Regions from separate parts of the Marinobacter sp. LQ44 genome, predicted to be linked through region 1. Evidence: predicted binding sites of a transcription regulator. Region 1 holds the regulator's gene; each other region holds the start of a gene.
The links. The regulator sigma-54, encoded in region 1, starts transcription at its own class of promoters, with help from an activator protein. The targets are predictions, from matches to a motif close to ANTGGCATNNANNTTGCTNT.

Region 1 (2,226 bases):
GCTCGTATCATTGAAACACCCGGTAAGGCGGCGCGAAGGGCGCGCTCAGCCGTTGCCGTGCATCCGGTCTACATTCTTTTCTTTGTGCTTGAGGATCTGGCGATCCAGTTTGTCCACCAGCGAATCAATCGCGGCGTACATGTCCTCGCTTTCTGCCTTTGCGTGGATCTCGCCACCGATGACATGCAGGGTGGCTTCGGCCATCTGACGTACCTTCTCAACTTCCAGCGTCACCTGACAGTTGCTGATGTGGTCAAAGTGACGCTCCAGCTTCTCGAACTTGGTGTTGACGTAATCCTTCAGTGCAGGGGTCAGTTCTACGTGATGGCCTGAAATGTTGAGTTGCATAGGCGTCTCCTGTTGTCATCATGCCGGTGTTGCCACCGGGCTGCGTGTCCGGTGCTTCGTGCACCGGCAAAAACATTAAACCAGTCGTTTGCGCTCGTTTGAAGGAGGAATGTGCATGGCCTCCCGGTATTTGGCAACGGTGCGCCGGGCCACATTGATGCCCTGATCTCCAAGCATGGCTGCAATCTTGCTGTCGCTCAACGGCTTTTTTGGAGTTTCTTCTGAAATCAGTTTCTTGATCATCGCACGTATTGCGGTGGAGGAACATTCTCCACCCTCAGCGGTACTGACGTGGCTGGAGAAAAAGTACTTCAGCTCGAAGATACCGCGGGGTGTGTGCATATACTTTTGTGTGGTGACCCGTGAAATGGTGGATTCGTGCATTTCCACGGCCTGCGCAATGTCGGAGAGGATCAGCGGTTTCATTGCTTCCTCCCCCTGGTCCAGGAAACCCTGTTGGTGCTCAACAATCCGGGTGGCGACTTTCAGCAGGGTTTCGTTGCGGCTTTGCAGGCTTTTAATGAACCACTTGGCCTCCTGCAGTTGATCCCGCAGGTAGGTGTTATCAGCACTGCTATCCGCGCGGCGGATCAGCGATGCGTAGCTGGCATTGACCCGAATCCTCGGGGCGATCTCCGGGTTGAGCTCAACTCGCCACCGGCCTTCGTGTTTTCGTACGATGACGTCCGGTATCACGTAATCCGGCTCTGCCCGGTCCACCACGTCGCCCGGGCGGGGGTTGAGGCTGGTAATCAGGGCCAGAACCTCGCGCAGCTGATCTTCCTTGAGTCTGCTGCGGCGCAGCAGTTGCGCGTAATCCCGGTTGCCCAGCAGATGCAGGAACTGGGTAACCACCAAGCGGGCCTGTCGAAGCCAGGGAGTATCTGGTGGCAACTGGTTGAGCTGAATCAGCAGGCATTCCTGCAGGTCGCGGGCAAACACACCCGGCGGGTCGAAATGTTGTAGCCGGTGCAGAACCGCTTCCACTTCGTCCAGTTCCAGGGGGTCTTCTTCGGTTTCATCCTGCAGGCCGGAATGGATTTCCTCAATCGGTGAGGTCAGGTAACCGCGTTCGTCCACTGCGTCCATCAGGGCGTGGGCGATGGCCTGGTCACGTTCGCTCATGGGGGTCAGGTTGAGTTGCCATTCCAGGTGGTCCTGGAGGGTTTCTGCCGGCGAATTGCGGGTTTCGAAATCCGATTCGTTCTCGTCTTCGCCTTTGCTGGCTGGCGCCGGTGCAGACTGGTAGATATCGTCCCAGGCGGTGTCTACGGGCAGGTCGTCGGGGATGTTATCCGGTATGTCGGTTTCTGAAGACCAGTCAGGGCCGTTTTCATTTTCATCCCAGTCAGAGGCGGTCTCGGTGGCCGGTTCATCGTGGTCGGAATCCCGGTCTTTGTGCTCGTCCCGGGTATCGGAGTCCGTATCAGGGGTGTCAGACTGCTCGTCATCCTCGGAGGTTTCCAGCATCGGGTTTGACTCCAGTGCCTGCTGGATTTCCTGCTGGAGGTCGAGGGTGGAAAGCTGAAGCAGGCGAATGGCCTGTTGCAGCTGGGGCGTCATGGTCAGACTCTGGCCCATCTTAAGCTGTAATGAGGCTTTCATAACCATGGCTCAAGATCCATAAATCAAGGGTGTCCCGGTAGTGACCTTGCCTGCTGTCAGGCAAAAAAATTGTTGTACGCTGGTTACTTGCCGCTCACTGGTGTCAGTATAAGCAAGTTCTTTGCCGAGTTTACTTGCTACAGATCATCAAAACAATCAGACCTCGGTCGCCGAGGGTTTTTCTTGCGCTCACAGGTGGAACTCATCGCCCAGATAGACTTCCTTGACCTGCTGATTGGCCAGGATGGCTTCTGCGTTGCCGGAGGCGATGAT
Region 2 (2,226 bases), 590 kb from region 1:
CTTGCCTGTGGCCACCTTCAGAGGTGGCGGAATCGAGTTTATGTCTGTTTATCGGCAGCGTTTAGCCGACCTTTAGAATAAAACGGAAAAAATTTGCCGCTGGGCACGGATTTGCCGTTACATGGCAATTTCCACCCGGCCAGGAGCCGTGACCGTTGCCCGAACCGTGCGTGCTGATTGCAGATTCTCAACCATTACTTGCTCGCCGACACTGGCACTGGCCAGCGCCTTGCCTCGGGAACTGACCGAGAACACTGCGGATTTGGCGGTGATGATAACATGATCGCCCCGCTCAACGGCATTGGGAGCTTCGAGCAGGTCCGGCGTGAGCACCGATCCGGCATTAACCGGGCGCCTCACCAACATGCCGGATACTTGTTCAGTATCTGTGAGAATACCCCTGCGGCTGGCGTTGATCTGCACCTGCTGTTCCTGCAGCAGTTCACTGCTGATGCGCTCACCGCGGGCCAGGGGGCGAGCAGCCACCAAGGCAGGGCCGTGCACTTCAACCGAGGCAGTAACATACATGCGCCAAGGGCGCTCCCCAGCACAGGACACCATCACCGATGGCGATGTGGTCCGCAGGGGATCATTGGTAAAGGCGGTTTCAAGAGGCTGTTCGCAGGCCGTCAGACTCAGTCGGCTGTCTATGCTGCCAACGGTGAATCGGACATCGTACTGGTTCTGGCGTTGTTCTTCGGCCCAGGCTGCCAGAAACCTGCCGGCGGCGTCCCGTATCTCAGTTGCAGTGGTGGCCGCAGCGGCGCTATTCAGGCCCACCATATATAGGCAAAAGGTCGCTAAAAAGATGGTTCGCATCTGCACTGCTTTGTCCTATGCTGTCAGTTAGGCATTTTTATGCGAGTTCCGTTAAGGAAAACGGCACTTAGGCCGTTAACCCTGATCGGACACCGGGCGTCAATGTTTTGGCCCAGGCTCGCGTAAGCAAGCTGTTCTATAGTGACTCAGCAAATTCTGTGCCGACTGAAGGCACGCCAGGAGTGGAAAGTTATGGCAGGGGTGTTGGACAGCGTTAACCAGCGCACACAGCTGGTTGGTCAGAACCGGCTAGAGCTGTTGTTGTTCCGTTTGCGGGGCCGGCAGTTGTACGGGATTAACGTGTTTAAGGTGAAAGAGGTCCTGCAATGCCCCAAGCTTTCATCTATACCTAACAGCCGCCAGGTGGTTCGGGGCGTGTCCCATATTCGTGGCGAGACCATTCCCATCATCGACCTGAGCATGGCTATTGGCATGGCCGGCATTCCACAGGAAGAGTTGGCAACAAGCTTTGTCATCATCACCGAGTACAACCGCAAAACCCAGGGCTTTCTGGTGACCGGTGTCGACCGGATCATGAACATGAACTGGGAAGATATCCTGCCGCCACCCAAGGGCGCCGGCAAGGATGTGTATTTGACGGCGGTCACCAAGATTGACGACAAACTTGTAGAAATCATAGATGTAGAAAAGATTCTTGCAGAAGTTTCTCCGCTCAGGGAAGATGTCACCGAAGAGCTGAAAACTCGCAGTGCCGAACGTGTACCTGGGCATTTGCCAGTGCTGGTGGTTGACGACTCATCCGTTGCAAGACGCCAGATTGAGCGCTGCTTGACCGCGATCGGCATGGAAGTGGTCACAAAGAACGACGGTAAACAGGCACTGAACTATCTCAAGGAAATTACAGGGGATGGTTCCACTGCCCGCGATCATTTGTCGTTGATCATTTCTGATGTGGAAATGCCGGAAATGGACGGTTATACCCTGGTGACCAGAATCAAGGAGAATCCTGCGCTGAGTGGCATGTATGTGATGCTGCATACGTCCCTGAGCGGGGTCTTTAATCGGGCGATGGTTCAGAAGGTCGGTGCCGATGACTTTATGGCGAAATTCAGCCCTGACGAGCTTGCCGAGCGGGTAATGGAAATTATTGACCAGAACTGATGCCTTGGCTCATGGACTTACCCACGATAGAGATCCAATGAAAGCGGAAATTACGCCTCAGGAATACGAAGCCTTCAAGACATTCCTGCAGGACGCTTGTGGCATTCTGTTGGGTGACAACAAGCAGTACCTGGTGAAGAGCCGATTACGCAGGATTCTTGAAGAAAACAATCTGAATTCGCTGGGTGAACTTCTCGATCGCCTCAAGCGAGTGGGGCGCAGTGGGCTGCGAGAACTCGTCATTGACGCCATGACCACAAATGAAACCCTCTGGTTTCGCGACAA
Region 3 (2,226 bases), 2.2 Mb from region 1:
GAAGATGGAGAGTGTGCGCGCGGGTTCCTGCGGGCGTTGAGTGACTCCTGGCTCACAGGGGCTGTGCTGGCATTGCCGGAAGACTGTTTCAGACAATTAACTCAGAAATCCACGGAGTCAGGATGTCATGCTACATGGCGCGAGGTAGAGGGCTTTCTGAAATCGGGATGCAACACCCGAGATCTGCTTGATCATGTGCCGCGCCTGGGTTTCCTCCAGTTGGCCTTGGCGGAAGGCTGACGGTGCACAGAAAAAAGGGGCCGGATAACCGACCCCTCTCTGCACTACTGCCTGTGTTATCCGGGCAGATAACGTGTCAGAACGATTTGGTCCAGCCTACCCAAACCTGCGGTTTGTCAGCGCGTGGGCTGCCGAAGGGAGAGTCGCTTTTGCTGATGTCCGCGTAATCGACGTTAAGGCTGAACTCGCCCAATTCGCTCGCATCCTTTGCAAGGCTGGCTGAGTAGTGTACGTAACTGGCATCTTCAAAGCCGGCCTTACCATCAACATCGAAATCATAGTAGCCAACGGTGAAAGACGCTGCGAAATCGTTCGCCAGTGGGAGCGAGGCAGAGCCGTAGTAGTAGATGTCGCCCTCATCGAAAACGTCTTCCTGGTTTTCGCTATGAGCAGTGTATGCTACACCGACGGCGAAGTTACCCAGCCCGATCTCGCCATAAATTTCACCGAAATCGATGTTTTCCGGGGCATCGGTGTAGGCGTAGTAGATGTAGCCGACATCATACGCGATGCCCTCCACGTCGCCCGCGAAGCCAAAGTAGAGATCCAGTTCGTGCGTGGCCTCGTCTCCAAAGTCTATCGTGGAAACCCATGTTCCGGCGTAAAGCCCGCTTGCGTCCTCGTAGTCAACGCCGCCCTGAATAGCGGAGGCACCTTCCGTCTGGGTGAGGCCCCGGAACATGTAGTTGCTCACGGCACCAATATTTGCAGACAATTCTGCGTGGGCGATACTTGGCACGGCCAGCGTCCCGAGCAGGGAAGCAGTGAGTACCGAAGCAGTCAGGTTGTATGCGTTGCGTTTCATCGGATACCTCTTGGATCGATTGTTTAACTCACGGTTGACTAAGCACAGTCGATGCCAATAAATGAAACTTATTATAAATCAAAGGCATCCGTGAATCCTCCGTTATTGCGGTTGCTGAGTTGTCCCAATGTGCACTAAGTCTGGGCGTCAGTTTTTGCGGCTGCACCAGATTGCACCACGGAGTGGTGCGTCAGCTATGGCAGGCTCAGAAGCGCTGTTGCCACGCTGAAGTAAATCAGCACGCCGCTGACATCGGCAATGGTGGTAATCAGCGGTGTACTGGCCGTAGCCGGGTCAAACTTCAGCTTATCCAGTAGGAAAGGCAGCAGCATTCCAATGAGGCTGCCCACCATCACCACAGCGATCATGGTCACCGCCACCGCGAAGGCAATGTCCGGCCCGGCCCTCATAAAGCCAACCACCATTACGGCGGCAGCCATGGTGACCCCCCAGGGCACTGGCTACCAGGGTTTCTTTGCCCAACAACTTCCCCCAGTCGGCGACTGTGACATCACCGGTAGCCATACTCCGTACCATAAGCGTGGCTGACTGTGCCCCCGGCATTACCGGCGCTGGCGACAAGAAGCGGCATGAAGAACAGCAAGGCAATGTGCTCGAAAATGATGTCTTCAAAATAGGCGATACCCGCGCCGGTAAAGATGTTGGCAAACACCAGAATCACCAACCATTGCACCCGCGAGCGGTAGAGCGAGAAGGGTGTTGCATCCCTCAGGCCGGTTTCCAGTTTGCCCACCGTGGCTCCTTTGTGGATGTCTTCGGTGGCTTCTTCTTCCGCTACGTCCATGGCGTCATCGTAGGTGACGATGCCCACCAGCCGTTCGTCCTGATCCAGGATTGGCAGTGCCAGCAAGTCGTAGCGTGATATCAGTCGGGCCACTTCTTCCTGGGGAGTGTCGGTGCTGGCGGTTCTCATCCAGCAGGTTGAAGAAGTCGGCCCGCTCATCCGAGGGCATGGCGGTTACCAGCTCAGCCAGATCCCGGGTGGGCAGGAGTTCGGCAATCAACGTTTGGGTGTTGAGGCCGATGTATCCGAATACCTTGGCGCTGTGTTCCGTTGTCAGGGCCCGGAGCAGGCGAACGCCTTCTCCGTTATCCGGATGTTCCTCTACAAACTCCGCGAGGTCGGCGGCATTGAACGTGGCGGCCGCAGCCTGAATCTG

Region 2: flgA (flagellar basal body P-ring formation chaperone FlgA) is a predicted target of sigma-54. The motif match lies at 966-985, and genes of this name have one in related genera.
Region 3: ASQ50_RS14950 (TorF family putative porin) is a predicted target of sigma-54. The motif match lies at 1,085-1,104, and genes of this name have one in related genera.

The regions. Positions count from the first base shown of each region.
Region 1 covers NZ_CP014754.1:1,042,314-1,044,539, reverse strand. Annotated here, with positions in the region: gene hpf (ribosome hibernation promoting factor) at 46-348, opposite strand; gene ASQ50_RS04870 (RNA polymerase factor sigma-54) at 424-1,953, opposite strand; gene lptB (LPS export ABC transporter ATP-binding protein) at 2,143-2,226, opposite strand, start outside.
Region 2 covers NZ_CP014754.1:447,997-450,222, reverse strand. Annotated here, with positions in the region: gene flgA (flagellar basal body P-ring formation chaperone FlgA) at 118-819, opposite strand; gene ASQ50_RS02125 (chemotaxis protein CheV) at 1,012-1,941, shown strand; gene ASQ50_RS02120 (CheR family methyltransferase) at 1,979-2,226, shown strand, end outside.
Region 3 covers NZ_CP014754.1:3,250,052-3,252,277, forward strand. Annotated here, with positions in the region: gene ASQ50_RS14945 (CYTH domain-containing protein) at 1-240, shown strand, start outside; gene ASQ50_RS14950 (TorF family putative porin) at 317-1,045, opposite strand; gene ASQ50_RS21490 (magnesium transporter) at 1,240-1,485, opposite strand; gene ASQ50_RS21495 (CBS domain-containing protein) at 1,557-1,979, opposite strand; partial or broken gene ASQ50_RS21825 (magnesium transporter MgtE N-terminal domain-containing protein) at 2,020-2,226, opposite strand, start outside.